2 regions of the Nesterenkonia suensis genome follow, and region 2 is predicted to be linked to the other one. Evidence: riboswitches for the same ligand, from Rfam matches in the RefSeq annotation. Region 2 holds a riboswitch; the other holds the start of a gene.
The links. Region 2 has a riboswitch for thiamine pyrophosphate ahead of ACYVKI_RS13695 (3-oxoacyl-ACP reductase). Riboswitches for the same ligand answer to the same signal wherever they lie in the genome.
Positions count from the first base shown of each region.

Region 1 (7,476 bases), on a different contig from region 2:
TAATCAGCGCATCGGCTCCTTCGATGACATCGCGCACCCGCTGCTGAGAGGCGGCCCCGGAGTAGATGCCCACGAAGTTCTCGTCGGATTCGTCCACCAGGGTCTTTCCCCAGGCGAGGGTCGCGAAGGGCAGGTTCGAGTCGGCGAGGAAGGAGGCGAGCTCCTCGGTGGCCCCGAGGCGATGGACCAGCAGGTCGGCCAGCACGGCGGTGCGGCGGCCGGGCAGGAAGCGGCGCAGCGCCTCCTCGAAGGCGGTCTCCGCTCCGGGGGTGGTCACCGGCAGGTCGGTCATCAACGGCGCCGACGGTGGGAAGGCCGGCACCTCGGCGACGTCGGCGGCGAGCATCAGGTAGCCGGGACGGCGGCGGAAGACGACGTCCCGCAGGACACGGTCGATCTCCCAGGTGGCGGTGGCGGCGTCGAGGTCCGCGTGCGCGCAGGTGACCTCCTCCGCCATGCGGAGGAAGTGCTTGAAATCGCCGTCGCCCAGCGAGTGGTGGATCTTCCGGCCGGAGGCCTGGGCCTCCTTCGGCGGGGCTCCGACGATCTGCACCACCGGCACGGACTCCGCGTAGGAGCCGGCCAGCGCGTTGATGGCGGAGAGCTCTCCCACGCCATAGGTGGTCAGGAAGGCGCCGATGCCGCGGATGCGGGCGTAGCCGTCGGCGGTGTAGCCGGCGTTGAGCTCGTTGGCCGATCCCACCCAGCGGATGTCGTCATGGGCAACCACGTGGTCGAGGAATCGCAGGTTGAAGTCCCCGGGGACTCCGAAGAGCTCGGTGAGGCCCAGTTCGGCCAGACGGTCGAGCAGATAGTCACCGATGGTGTAGCCAGGCCTGCTGGGGGCTGAAGGAGTGATCGCAGCCTCGGCGGTGGGGTTCTCGGACACGTGGTTCGCCTTCCGGTCGTGGCGGGTCGCCTTGTGGGCGACCGCCGGGATGAAGTGGTCAGTTCGCCCCGGGTCACGGGACGCGCTGTTCTCCATTGTCCAGGAAGCGGGGAGGGAACTTCCCCACGCAGCGATCTCAGTCGCCGGGTGAAGCACCCCGGCGGCGTTCACGTTCGGCGCTGCCCCAGGCTGCAGTCCCCGCGGCCACCGCCAGCACCGTCCGCGGGGCGGGGACGCGGAGACGCCGCAGCCCGTTCTCCAGTGCCGTGTCCGCCCAGAGGCTCGTGCGCATCGTTGCGTAGACGGCGGCCCCGAAGAATCCGGCGGCGGCCAGCCGGACGGGCAGCGGAGCCTCAGTGCCGGACTCAGGACCGGACTCTGGACCGGACTCTGGACCGGACTCTGGACCGGACTCAGTGCTGGGCTCGGCGACGGACTCAGCGATCTCGAGCCCCGTCTGCCGAGCGATCCGTTGCGCCTGCTCGGGAAAGAGGAACACTGCCGCCATCGTGACCGACGGGACCCAGACGATCGTCTCCCGCAGCCAACGGGGATAGCGACGGACCGGGATGAGAGCGGCGGCGCTGATCGCGAATCCTTGGCCGACGGGACCTCGGCAGATCTGCAGCAGCGGGGACGGTGTGCGTCGGTGCGCGGGATGAGTCATGGGCCCCACGCTAGTGAAGGAGGCGAAGCGTCGTCGTCATCCCCGAGAAGGAGGCCGCGGGGATAGGGAGCGCAGGCCCGACCCGTGGCGCAGATCGCCGGGCGGGCAGAGAAGTGGCCCCACGTGCACCTGCCAGAGCCCACCTACCCTTGCTACCTTCCGGTCCTGGGGGAGTTCAGCAGGATGACACCACACGTGGGGCCGTGGACCATCGTAGCCCGGAGATCCGCGCCCGCGCCAACTGGCCCGTCCACGGGGCCGCCTGCCCTCGGCCTCGCCCGTGACCGTGGCCCCGCTGGCATTCGTGCAGGCACATGTCTGACGGTCGGCGTCGCGCGCTGACGCCCGTCATGGCGCCGATCCGGACTCGATGTGCATTTTCGTGCTGTTCTTCGCTACGATGGAGTCTGCTCTCGCGACGTCGGGTGTTCGCACCTGCGGACCGAGTGCTCCAGGAGGATTCGCCTAGCGGCCTATGGCGCACGCTTGGAACGCGTGTTGGGTTCACGCCCTCGGGGGTTCGAATCCCCCATCCTCCGCTCGAAGCACGAGGCCCTCGGTCATCTGACCGGGGGCCTCGTCGTGTCTGCGGCGCCGTCTCTCCTCCCGGCGTCAGCGCTTCTCCACTCCCCCCCCCCTCTCGAGTGGCCACGCCTGACGGCATCTGCCCGGAGCACGCCGACGAGCATCTTCAGATGCCGGGATTCGCGGCCACTGGATGCTCCCGGCACACGTGGCGCGATGCACGACCAAGACCCGACGCGCAGACCCGAGGCGCTCCCGTCCTCCCAGGTCACGCGTCATATGACGACGTCGCCGCCGGGCAGTGGGTTACGCTCGACGAGTCCACACGGGTGCCCCTGCAGGGGCTGAGATCAGGCGATGCACGCCTGGACCGTCGAACCTGACCGGGTCATGCCGGCGTAGGAAGTGAGGGCTCATCATGAGCGATTTCTCTGTGCACACCACCCCTTCGGCGAACACCACCGCCTCCCCCACGGAAGAGGCCCACCCCGCCCACGAACGGGCCAGCATCACCGACGGCTCCGGCCTTGAGGTCCCCGTCACCCGGATCCGCCTGCACGACTCACCGGACGGCTCCGCCAATGAGCGGTTCGAGGCCTACCGGACCGCGGGCCCCGGCGGCGACCCGCTGGAGGGGCTGCCGCCGTTCCGCGAGCCGTGGATCCTCTCTCGGGAGGACACCGAGAAGTACCCCGGCCGGGGCCGTCGCCTCGACGACGACGGCCGCTCGGCGGTGCGCCGCGGGGCGGCCAGCGACGAGTGGCGCGGCAGAGGTCCCGTGCCGCGCCGCGCCCTGCCGGGGAGGAAGGTCACCCAGATGCACTACGCCCGGCGCGGCGTCATCACCGAGGAGATGCGCTACGCGGCCCTGCGGGAGGGCTGCGACCCGGAGACGGTGCGCGCCGAGGTGGCCGCCGGGCGGGCCATCATCCCGAACAACATCAACCACCCGGAGTCCGAGCCGATGGTCATCGGACGGGAGTTCCTGGTGAAGATCAACGCCAACATCGGCAACTCGGCGGTCACCAGCTCCATCGCGGAGGAGGTGGACAAGCTGCGCTGGGCCACCCGGTGGGGTGCAGACACCGTCATGGACCTCTCCACCGGGGATGACATCCACACCACCCGGGAGTGGATCCTGCGCAACGCCCCGGTGCCCATCGGCACCGTGCCGATCTACCAGGCGCTGGAGAAGGTCGACGGCGACGCCTCGGCCCTGACCTGGGAGGTCTTCCGGGACACGGTGATCGAGCAGTGCGAGCAGGGCGTGGACTACATGACCGTCCACGCCGGGGTGCTGCTGCGGCACGTGCCGCTGACCGCCGAGCGGGTCACCGGCATCGTCTCCCGTGGCGGGTCGATCCTGGCCGGCTGGTGCCTGGCGCATCACCGGGAGAACTTCCTGTACACGCACTATGACGAGCTGTGCGAGATCTTCGCCGCCTACGACGTCGCCTTCTCTCTGGGCGACGGGCTGCGGCCGGGATCGATCGCGGATGCCAATGACGAGGCCCAGTTCGCGGAGCTCGACACCTTGGCGGAGCTGACCCGGCGGGCCTGGGAGCACGACGTGCAGGTCATGGTCGAGGGCCCGGGCCACATTCCGCTGCACCTGGTGCGGGAGAACGTGGAGCGCCAGCAGGAGCTCTGTCACGGGGCGCCCTTCTACACCTTGGGGCCGCTGGTCACGGACATCGCTCCGGGCTATGACCACATCACCAGCGCGATCGGCGCCACCGAGATCGCTCGCTACGGCACCGCCATGCTGTGCTACGTCACCCCGAAAGAGCATCTGGGGCTGCCCAACCGCGACGACGTCCGGGCCGGGGTGATCACCTACAAGATCGCCGCCCACGCCGCCGACCTGGCCAAGGGTCACCCGGCCGCTCAGGCGCGGGACGACGCGCTGTCGAAGGCGCGGTTCGAGTTCCGCTGGAAGGACCAGTTCGCCCTGGCTCTGGACCCGGAGACCGCCCAGGCGTTCCACGACGAGACCCTGCCCACCGAGCCGGCGAAGACCGCGCACTTCTGCTCCATGTGCGGTCCGAAGTTCTGCTCCATGCGGATCTCTCAGGACATCCGAGACGAGTTCGGCTCGGCCGAGGACCAGCGCAGGATCGTGGAGCAGGGCATGGCCGCCAAGAGCCGGGAGTTCGCCGCCGCCGAAGGCAGCGTCTACCTGCCGCCGGAGATCCCGGTGGGGCCGCCGGGAGAAGCCGCCACGGAGTCCTGAGCCGCGCACCGCTCGATGACGGCGGAAGCCGCTTCAGCCGTCGGTGACCACCGCCAGGCTGAACCCGTCCCAGCCTTTGGCCCCGACGGTCTGCACGGCGGTGGCTTCGAGCCGCGGATGCTCGCCCTGCCGCGTGAGGAACCGGCGGATTCCCTGGATGTCCGGGTCCTCCGAGCCGGCCTCCAGCACCCCGCCGTCGCGGACCACGTTGTCTCCGATGATCACCGTGCCGGGCCGCGCCATCTCCAGAACAAGCTCCAAGTAGCGAGGATTGCCGGCCTTGTCGGCGTCGAGGAAGGCCAGGTCGAACGGCGGCCGAGCCCCGGAGGCGACCTCCTCCACCAGGCCCAGCAGCGTCTCCTCGGCGGGGCCCACACGGATGTCCACCCTCTCCCCCACGCCGGCGCCGTCCAGGTTGGCCCGGGCGACGTCGGCGTGGTGGGGCTCGACCTCACAGGTGACCAGCTGCCCGTCGGCGGGAAGGGCCCGGGTCATCCAGAGCGTGGAGAACCCGGCCAGGGTGCCGACCTCCAACACGTGGCGGGCTCCGGAGATCCGCACCATCAGCTCCAGATGCTTGCCCTGGGCGGCGGAGACCTCGATGGCCGGCAGCCCGCCCTCCTCGGCCCGGCGCTGCACGTCGGCGAACTCCGGGCCGGGACGCACCACGGTGTGCTCCACATAGGTGTCGACGGCGGCGGCCTCCGGGGCCCCGATGTCGGGGCCGGGACGGGCCAGGGACGACTGGGCGAACTGGTCGGACTGGGCCGACTGGGCGCCGTCGGGGGACTTTTGCGGGGGATGCTGGGCGTCGGGGAGGTCCATGGACGCCACCCTAGAGCCCACCGTCGACCCGCGGAAAGGGCCGGTGCACCGCCTGCCGCTCCAGGTCAGCGGTGCCCGGGGAGCATCCAGGGAGCATCCGGGGTGAGTCGGTACAATTCGTGCAGTCTGTGACCTCCCCGAGCCAGGAAACTGAGCACACCCATGCCCTCTCCCAGCAGCCCGACGGTGACGCACGCCGCCGCGAGCAGCCGCATGCAGTGGATGGACCTGCTGCGCGGCGTCGCCGTGATCCTGGTGGTGATCCTGCATGCCGCCTCCATCCCGATGTCCACCGGATCAGGGAGCCGCGAGTGGATCCTGGTCAACCGGTACCTGGAGCCCTTCCGGATGCCGCTGCTGATGTTCCTCTCGGGGATGCTGCTGCCGAAGTCCCTGGCCAAGCCGCTGCCCCAGTACCTGTGGGGCAAGTACTCCGCGATCGTCTGGCCCGCGGCGGTGTGGATGGTGCTCTACGGGGTGTTCGTCTACCGCAACGGGCCGTTCCACCTCTCCTACTGGATCACCGGGGATTATCTGTGGTTCCTGCTCGCCCTGTGTCTCTGCTATGCGGCGGCAGTCGTGCTGCGGAGAGCACCGTTTCTCCTGGTGGCGGGGGCCATGCTGGCCGTCGTCGTGCTGGTGGAGGTTCCCTCCGGGCTGCCGCACAAGACTCTCTACTACGGGGCGTTCTTCTTCCTGGGCGCGTGGGCGGGCCCGTGGGTCGAGCGCTGGGGTCGCGTGCCCTGGACGGTGGTGGCGGCGATGGCCGTCGTCGCCGCGGCGTTCTCCCATCTCGGTCGGGAGGACCACGCTCTGCGGATGGGCACCTGGCAGGCCGCAGGGATCTCCCTGCTGGGCCTGGCGGTGATCCTGTGGCTGGCGCCGCGCATTCCACGCGGGACGGTGTCGCGGTTCTTCGAATGGGCCGGGCGCAGCTCAATCGTGGTCTATGTGGCGCATTTCCCGATCCTGGTGCTCATCCACCGGACACTGGACCGCATGGAGGTGTCTCCGCTCTGGCATGTGGGAGTCACCACAGTGCTGGGGCTGGCGCTGACCCTGCTGATGGTGTGGGTGCGGCCCTGGACGACCTGGTTGTACGTCTATCCGCGCCAGAAGCAGGTGGCCCAGCGGCTGAAAGCGCGTGCTGAGCAGCGTGGGGCCGAGCCGGCGTCCGGAAGTCGGCCGCGCAGCGGCCAGTCCGCCTCCGACGCCGCCCGCTGATCTCCGGCTGACGGGACCGGTCGGCCCCACGGGCGGGGCCGCTGACAGAACCCGCCCACGACGCACTGTCGGCCCGCTGGCGACCAGCTGTCGGCACCCTTGACGGCGCTCGGGTCGAGTGCACGTGTTCCACCCAGACGGTAAGGTTCTTCACTGTGAGCACAGCCCTGTATCGCCGGTACCGCCCCGACACGTTCGCCGACGTGATCGGTCAGGAGCACGTGACCGCACCCCTGGTCACGGCATTGGGCAAGGACTCCGTCTCGCACGCCTACCTCTTCTCAGGCCCGCGCGGCTGCGGGAAGACCACCTCCGCGCGGATCCTCGCGCGCTGCCTCAACTGCGCCGAGGGCCCCACCGGCGAACCCTGCGGACACTGTGAGTCCTGCCGCGACCTGGCCACCGGAGGGTCCGGTTCCCTGGACGTCATCGAGATCGACGCCGCCTCCCACGGCGGAGTCGACGACGCCCGCGATCTGCGCGAGCGCGCCACCTTCGCTCCGGTGCGGGACCGCTACAAGATCTTCATCATCGATGAGGCCCATATGGTCACCGCGGCCGGCTTCAACGCCCTGCTGAAGATCGTCGAGGAGCCGCCCGAGCACATCAAGTTCATCTTCGCCACGACCGAGCCGGACAAGGTCATCGGCACCATCCGCTCACGCACACACCACTACCCGTTCCGGCTGGTGCCGCCGGAGCCGCTGCTGCAGTACCTGCAGAAGCTCTGCGACCAGGAGCAGGTCCCGGTGGCGCACGGGGTGCTGCCGCTGGTGATCCGCGCCGGCGGCGGCTCCGTCCGGGACACGCTCTCCGTGTTGGATCAGCTGATCGCCGGATCCACCGACAGCGGCCTGGACTATGACCGGGCGGTGGCACTGCTGGGCTTCACCCACGCCACGCTGCTGGACGACGTGGTGGACTCTGTCGCCGCGTTGGACGGGTCCACCGCCTTCAGCGTGGTCGACCGGGTGGTGCAGTCGGGGCAGGATCCACGTCGATTCGTGGAAGACCTGCTGGAGCGGCTGCGTGACCTGATCATCGTGAAGTCGGTGCCGGACTCTCCCGGGTCGATCCTCCGCGGCGTCCCCGCCGATCAGATCCGACGAATGC
Region 1 is NZ_BAAGRN010000001.1:184,975-192,450, reverse strand. It holds gene ACYVKI_RS00840 (alpha-keto acid decarboxylase family protein) at 1-889, opposite strand, end outside; gene ACYVKI_RS00835 (hypothetical protein) at 1,026-1,556, opposite strand; RNA gene ffs (signal recognition particle sRNA small type) at 1,666-1,762, opposite strand; tRNA gene ACYVKI_RS00825 (tRNA-Ser) at 2,011-2,095, shown strand; TPP riboswitch at 2,397-2,503, shown strand; gene thiC (phosphomethylpyrimidine synthase ThiC) at 2,500-4,314, shown strand; gene ACYVKI_RS00815 (O-methyltransferase) at 4,348-5,139, opposite strand; gene ACYVKI_RS00810 (acyltransferase family protein) at 5,302-6,363, shown strand; gene ACYVKI_RS00805 (DNA polymerase III subunit gamma and tau) at 6,519-7,476, shown strand, end outside.
Region 1: it holds a riboswitch for thiamine pyrophosphate, as region 2 does, so the genes downstream of both, thiC (phosphomethylpyrimidine synthase ThiC) here and ACYVKI_RS13695 (3-oxoacyl-ACP reductase) in region 2, are expected to answer to the same signal.

Region 2 (7,476 bases):
ACCGGGGTGGGGCACTCGATGATCGTCTCGCCCACCGGGGAGGTGCTCGCCGAGGCCGGCGAGGCCCCGGAGCTGCTGGTCGCCGACCTCGACGCCGACGTCGTGGCCGCCGCCCGGGAGAAGCTGCCGGTGCTGTCCAACGCCCGGGAGATTTCGCAGGGCTGAGGGTTCCTGCCCTGTGCTCCGGCCCCTGTCTTCCGGCTCTGAGGTGGTCCGCAACCATCCCTGTCCCCCCCCCTCCAGAGACGACGGCGGCGGATGACGCGCTTCACCACGGGGTGACGTCCCCGAAAGGGGGACAGAGATCAGGGGGAGGGGGTCAAGAAGCCCATCCCACGTGGCGACGGCCCGCGGCCAGGGTGCAGACACCCGCCCCGACCGTCACCAGCGGAAAGCTCAGGCTCGCCACCAACCAGGGCACCATCCAGGCGGCCTGAAGCCGCGTCATCTCCAGTGCGGGCCCAGCCAGGAGCCCGACGACGGCGGCCAGCGCGGCGAGCATGATCGTGACCTTCAAGGAGACGACGACGGCGCGGGCCAGTGCGGCCTCGAGCCGTGGAGGCCGCACTGCACGGGTGGACCATGCCAGGGCGACTCCGGCGAAGACCGCCAGTGCGACTGCGACGTGGGCGGCAGGCAGCAGGCGCTCGCCGATCAGCCACCAGGCGAGCAGTCCGGCCGCCGTCGCGGAGATCAGTGCCGCACCAGTCGCGGCGACCCCGGGAGCCGCTGCCCGCAGGGCGGGAGTCAGCAATAGTGATGACGCTGCCCCGGCGGCCGCCGCGACGACTGTCGGAGCGGTGATGAGCACCGGCACCCAGCCGATCGCCCCCGCGAAGCCCGCCCAGGTGACGCCGAGCTCCGTCAGGAGGCTCACGAGTGCCCACAAAGCACCGATCGCACTGACGAAGGCGGCGGGGTAGGCGGCGCTGCGCCACGTGATCATTGAAAGTGTGCTCGGCTGTTCCATGGCTTCATGTCCCTCTTTATCCGTTTCGCACGTTCGACGCGAAAGTTGACCACTGAGACCTCGCCCCAGGATGAGTCCAGGCAGCCCAGGACGGAGTAGATGCGTAGACCGTCAAGACGCTGCGGTCTCCGAAACTGAAGTTCACTGTATGGCCCGTGCCATACAGGTGGTTCGCTGTGGTTCGGAAGTTGAAGAAGAAGCTATGGTTCGCATCCGGCAGCTGTGTCACTCCCATTCTGCATTCGAAGTTTCCGATGACGGCTACGCGGAGCGGCAGGAGCTGACCATTGCTGGGATAGTTCCTAGGGGCGCCGGAAATAGGAAAATAGCAATTGAAGCAGCCGCGGACCAGGCTGGACGCCTGGTACTTCGTCTTGCCGTATGAGTACGTGTAGGAGTAGCTCCATCCGGAGGAGACTGAGACCGGGTAATCGCTGACCTGATCATGGTTGAATTCCTGGTAGAGGATCCCGTCTTCCCAGGTGTACCAGGCCTCGATTTCTTCACCCGAAGCGTCACTTGCTGTGATGCTGGTGAACGCAGCGACAGTTCCTTCGTCGGCTTCCAGAAGGTGCCCTTCAGGGTTCTCGGTCAGCTCTGCCTCCGATGTGATGTCGAGGTCCAAAGCAGGTGCAGTAGGTTCGTTGGAGTCGCTGACCACAGAGTTGAACTCCATTCCTGCGGGGTGACTGGTCACCTTGAAAGTGGACCCGAGGCCGTCGTTCAACGCGAGATGCAACTCAGTGTCTGCCGTGGAACCAATCTCTTCAGCTGCGGCCGTATCGACGACAGTAAAAGTGAGTCTATCGTTTGCGGATAGTTCGTCCAGTTCGGTCTCATCCTGCACCCCAGGAGATTGTGGGGTAGAAGGTTCGACAGAGGAGTTTTCGGTATTTGGAGTGTGTGAGACCCTGGCCTCTCCAGTCGGTGAGTCCCATACATCCAGTGCCCCAGATTTGTCTGACTCTGGGAAGCCCGATGGCGGCGGCGTGTGGGGCGTGTTGTCCACCTGCATAGGTGTGAACATGCCTGCGCTCAGCGCGCCTATCGAAGCGAGCGATACGAGAGTCTTCATGCGTCCCTTCTTGGCCGGATGAGTTGAGAACCCCAGGTGAGGGGCTGCACTCTAGGATCGACGAAGTTGCGACCGTCGCCCGGTAGAAGAGCGGATACTGGTGACCATTGGCTACATCCGAGGTCTGACGAGACCCAGCTGCGTAGCACGGATGAGCAGCTGCACGCGGTCTCGAGCGTCGAGTCTGCGATTCAGCCGGCTCAGATGTCCTTTGACTGCGGCTTCGCTGATCGTCATGGCCTGCGCGATCTCATGATTGCTGAGACCTGTGGAGAGGTGCTGCAAGGTCTCCAGCTCCCGGGGCGGGATCTCTGGGACCAGGCTGAGGATCTGCGTTGCTGCTCGGTGAAGAGCGTCTGGAGAGGCTGTCGGGCTGACCAGCAGGTGGGGGGCAACAGCGGAGTCCAAGATGGGCTTGTCGGCGTGGACACGGCGTATGCCAGCCACTATCTCCCGTGCGGTCGCGCCCTTGCTGAGGTACCCGGTGGCGCCCGCGAGAATCGCATGAGCGACAGTCGTTGGGGATGTGAACGCTGACAGTGCCAGCACCCGCGTGCGTGGGTAGGTGTCGACGATGATCCGAGTGATCTCGACGCCGTCGTGGTCCGGGAGGTGGAGGTCGAGTAGGACGACGTCGGGCGCGTCGTCCCGGACGCGGTGGAGAGCAGCCCGACCAGTGGCGTGGCCGCCGACCAGCTCCATGTCGGAGGCAGATCGCACGTAGATGCTGAGTGCGTCGCGCATGGCGGGATGATCGTCCACCACCAGCACTTGAATCATGGAACGATCCTATAGCCTGACCACATGGTGCGAACCCCAGTTCCCAGCATGGTGCAGAAGCTCCCACGGTACGCACTGCTGGCCGTCACGATTCCCGTGGGGTCGGCTCTGATCATCTCCCTGGTGCTGCAGATCCTCGTGCTGGAGTCCCCAGTGGCACAGGGTACGTTGATTGCCTACATTGCCTGGGCATTGAGTTTCTGCGCGCTGTGGATCGCGCCGCAGGCCGGTGCCGTCGTCGCACTCGGAGGCGCGGCCATGAGCGGATTCATGGGGGCTCCCGTGGAGGGGGCGCTCCTGGCGGTCGCCTTCGGAGGGATCATGGCTGTCTCCGCCCGGCCATGGTGCCGGCGCGCCTATCTGGTGCTGGCCTTGTTCTGGGTGACGCTGTCCGTGTGGGACCGAGCGTCAAGTGGGTCGGACCTTGGAATGTGGGTGTGGTGGGCACTGTGCATCGGGGGCGCCTATGTGGTCGGGGGTCTGCTCCGGCGGACCTATGAGCGGCAGCAGGATGCTGAGGAACGTGCTGTTGCTGTTGAAGCGGCCCTCGAGGCGGCCAGGGAGGCCGAGAGACGCGCGCTCGCCCATGAACTCCACGACTCGTTGGGTCATGAGCTGACGATGATCCGGATGCGCAGCGAAGTGGCCGGACTGGCCCAGAATCCTCAGGGCCACGAGACGGCCCTGCGGGCGATTTCGGAGGCCGCGGGCTCGGCGATCTCAGATCTGCATCAGGTGGTGTCGGTGCTGCAGGAGATTCCGGGAGATGAGTACGCCGGTATCCAGATGGGGTTGGACGAGGTCCTCGAGCTGCGCCTGGATGAACTGCGTGAGGGCGGGCATCATCCGCAGCTGTTGGTGCGTGGGGATTCCGCGAACGTGGGGCTCGTCCTCCAGCACGACCTCGGTTGCCTGATTCAGGAGGCCGTCACCAACGTGCTGCGGCATGGTGCTCCCTCTCATGCAGGCGAGCCCGATTGTTGGATCACGCTCGAGGTCGGCGAGACCCTGGATCTGACGGTGGCGAACCGTGCTGGGGCGGACGGCGAATCCGCTGGAGTGGGCAACGGCCGCGGGGTCGGCATGAGCAGCATGGATTGGCGAGTGAGAAGACTTGGAGGAACGTTGCGCGCCGGACCTGACGATGCCGGACGGTGGTGTCTGGAAGCTCACGGGATGCGCCGCGAGTGCCAGGTCGGAATTCCTGCGTCTGGAGCGGTCGGATGAAGGCGTCACGGACAGGGATCCGCGGTCATCCGTCCCTCACCGACTGGCTGTGACGCCCGCCATGTGCTGAGATGGTGACCGTGACACGGGGTGCCGCACTCTGCGGCTGAGATGACACCCGTCGAACCTGATCCAGTTAGCACTGGCGAAGGGATTGTCCGGCATACGCGGCCACGCGTCGCACGGCGGCGCACCTGGTGGGATCACCGGGGTGCTTCGCGCATCGCCTGCGGGCTGCCTTCGCCTCGAGACGAGAGGCACGCATGAGCACCGACACCGCACTCCACGACGCCGCACCCACCCGGGAATCCAGGGCCGAGGCCCACGAGGGCGCCCTGCCGCTGGCCGAGCAGGTCGTCGTCGTCACCGGCGGCGCCCGCGGCCTGGGCGCGGCCCTCACCGCAGCCTTCCTCCGCGAAGGTGCCCGGGTCGTGGTCAACTACCACTCCTCGCAGGCCGCGGCTTCAGCGATCGCCGCCGCCCACCCGGAGCAGGCGCTCGCCGTCGGCGCCGACATCCGCGACGCCGACCAGGTCCGGCAGCTGATCAGCACCGCCGCCGAGCACTTCGGTCGCCCGGTGACCACCGTGGTGAACAACGCCCTGGTGGACTTCGCCTTCACCGGCGACGCCCGCCCTCAGGCCGATGCGATCACCGCCGAGGAGTTCGAGGCGCAGTTCGCCGGTTCGGTGACCGGCCCGCTGAACGTCATCCAGGCCGCCCTGCCCGGGATGCGCGAGGCCGGCCAGGGGCGGGTCATCACCATCGGCACCAACCTCTTCCAGCACCCGGTGGTGCCGTACCACGACTACACCGCGGCCAAGGCGGCGCTGCTCTCGCTGACGCGCACCTTCGCCGACGACCTCGGACCGGACGGCATCACCGTCAACATGGTCTCCGGCGGGTTGCTGCGCACCACCGACGCCTCCGCCGCCACCCCGGAGGAGGTCTTCGACGCCATCGCCGCCGGCACCCCGCTGCGCAAAGTGACCACCCCGGAGCAGCTGGCCGACGCCGCCCTGTTCTTCGCCTCCCCGTGGTCGCGCGGGGTGACGGGGCAGAATCTGATCGTCGACGGCGGGCTGGTGAAGGGCTGAGCATGGGAGCGCGACAGATCACCACCGAAGCACCGCAGGTCAAGCTGAACCTGTTCCTCTTCGGCGTCGGGCACCACAAGGCCGCCTGGCGCGCGCCGGACTCTGCGGTGGAACGGCTCGGCGACGTCGACTACTACATCGAGCTGGCGCGCCTCGCCGAGCGCGGGACGCTGGATGCCGTGTTCTTCGCCGACGGCCACTCGCTGGGCATCGGCGCCGTCGAGGACGGGCCCACCTGGTTCTTGGAGCCGTTGACGCTGCTGTCGGCGATGAGTCAGCACACCGAGCGGATCGGGCTGGTCAGCACCGTGTCCTCGACCTTCTGGACCCCGTTCCACGCGGCCCGGCTGCTGGCCAGCCTGGACCACATCAGCGGTGGGCGCATCGGTTGGAACGTGGTGACCTCCATGTTCGACGCCGAGGCGCAGAACCACTCCTACCCAGCCATGCCGGCGCACGCGCAGCGCTACACCCGGGCCGAGGAGTTCATCGATGCCGTCACCCGGCTCTGGGACTCCTGGCCGCGGGAGTCCCTGCTCCACGATCGGGACGGACGCTACTCCGACGGCGGCCTCATCGCCCCCATCGACCATCAGGGCGAGCACTTCCAGGTGGCCGGGCCGCTGAACGTCCCGCGCCCGCCGCAGGGTCGGCCGGTGCTCTTCCAGGCCGGGGCCTCCGAGCAGGGCCGAGACCTGGCCTCCCGCTACGCGGAGGCGATCTACGCGGTCGCCTATGACGTCGAGGCCGCGCGGGAGTACAGCACCGATGTCCGACGCCGGCTCGCCGCCGCAGGGCGCGACCCCCACGGCACGGCGATCATGCCTGGGCTGGTCACCTATGTGGGCTCCACCATGGCCGAGGCACGCGCCAAGCAGGCCGCACTGGACGCGTTGCTGCCCACGGAGGCCTCGCTGCGCCAGCTCAGCGTGTTCATCGGCCAGGACACCTCGGACTGGGAGCTCGACGCGCCCGTCCCGGAGCTGCCCCCGCTGGAGGAGTTCACCGGGCCGCAGGGCCGGTATGCCACGATCCTGCGGATCATCGCCACCGAGCGGCCCACCGTCCGGCAGCTGCTGGGCCGGCTGGCCGCCGGGGGAGGGCACTGCACCATGGTGGGCACGCCGGAGTCGATCGCCGACGAGATCGAACGTTGGGTGGACTACGGGGCGGCGGACGGCTTCAACCTCATGCCGCCGGCCATGCCGGGCAGCCTCGAGGACTTCGTGGACCACGTGGTCCCGGAGCTGCAGCGCCGCGGACGGTTCCGCACCGACTACACCGGCACCACGCTGCGGGACCACCTGGGGCTGGCCGTGCCGGAGCGGAGAGCACCCGCACCGGCGGCGGCGTTCAGTTCAGCGGGTGGCTGACCGGCAGGTCCTCGGCCAGCAGGTCGATCAGCTCCGCGGTCAGCTCGTCGTCGACAGCCAGCTCAGCGTCGTCGAGGCGGGCCACCGGGGAGACCAGCCGCACTGAGGAGGCCAGGAAGACGTGGTCGGCGTCGAGCAGGTCCTGCGGGATCAGCGGCCCGTAGCCGAGGCTCCACCCGGCCTTCTCGGCGGCGGCGAAGATCGCCCCTTGGGTGGTGCCGGGCAGGATGCCGGTCTCCAGCACCGGCGTGATGAGCCGCCGGGCGCCATCCTGGCCGTGCGTGACGATCAGCACTGTGGAGGTCGGTCCTTCGAGCACCTGGCCGTCGGAGGTGGTGTAGATGACGTCGTCGAACCCGTGTTCCTTCGCCCAGCGCAGCGATGCCATGTTCACGGCGTAGCTGAGCGATTTGGCTCCCAGCAGCAGCCAGGGGGCGCGCTCGGCGGCGGTGGAGTCGTAGCCGCGGTCCAGCAGGGTGGCCGTCACGGGCTGGCCTCGGGTGGCGCGCATCGCCTCGGTCACCGGGCTCAGCAGGGCCCAGTAGGTGCCGGCGAAGGCGGGGTCGTCGGAGGCGGGTTCGCCCTCCACGCCGCGGGTGGCCACCAGTTTGATGGTCAGCTCCTCCGGCAGCGAGCCGCGGGTGCGGTACTCGTCGAAGCCGAGCTCGACGGCGGCCTGCCAGCTCTTCGCCGGCGGGATGCCGATGTCCAGGATGGCCGCGGAGCGGGCCAGTCGTTCCAGGTGGGCGTCGATCTTGCGCACCCGTCCCTGGATCGCGTACATGGTCTCGAAGACGCCATCGCCGCGTACGGCACCGAGATCGGTGACCCGCAGCTGCGGCTGGTGCGGGTCGAAGATCAGACCGTCAGGGTGCTCGACGTCGATCCGCACGGCGACGGCGGCGACGGAGTCCTCGTGGAAGTGCTCAGCCATGCCCCTCAGCATAGGCCGCG
Region 2 is NZ_BAAGRN010000025.1:15,239-22,714, reverse strand. It holds gene ACYVKI_RS13720 (carbon-nitrogen hydrolase family protein) at 1-165, shown strand, start outside; gene ACYVKI_RS13715 (hypothetical protein) at 320-970, opposite strand; gene ACYVKI_RS13710 (hypothetical protein) at 987-2,045, opposite strand; gene ACYVKI_RS13705 (response regulator transcription factor) at 2,157-2,825, opposite strand; gene ACYVKI_RS13700 (histidine kinase) at 2,850-4,052, shown strand; TPP riboswitch at 4,129-4,224, shown strand; gene ACYVKI_RS13695 (3-oxoacyl-ACP reductase) at 4,316-5,149, shown strand; gene ACYVKI_RS13690 (LLM class flavin-dependent oxidoreductase) at 5,152-6,522, shown strand; gene ACYVKI_RS13685 (aminodeoxychorismate lyase) at 6,503-7,456, opposite strand.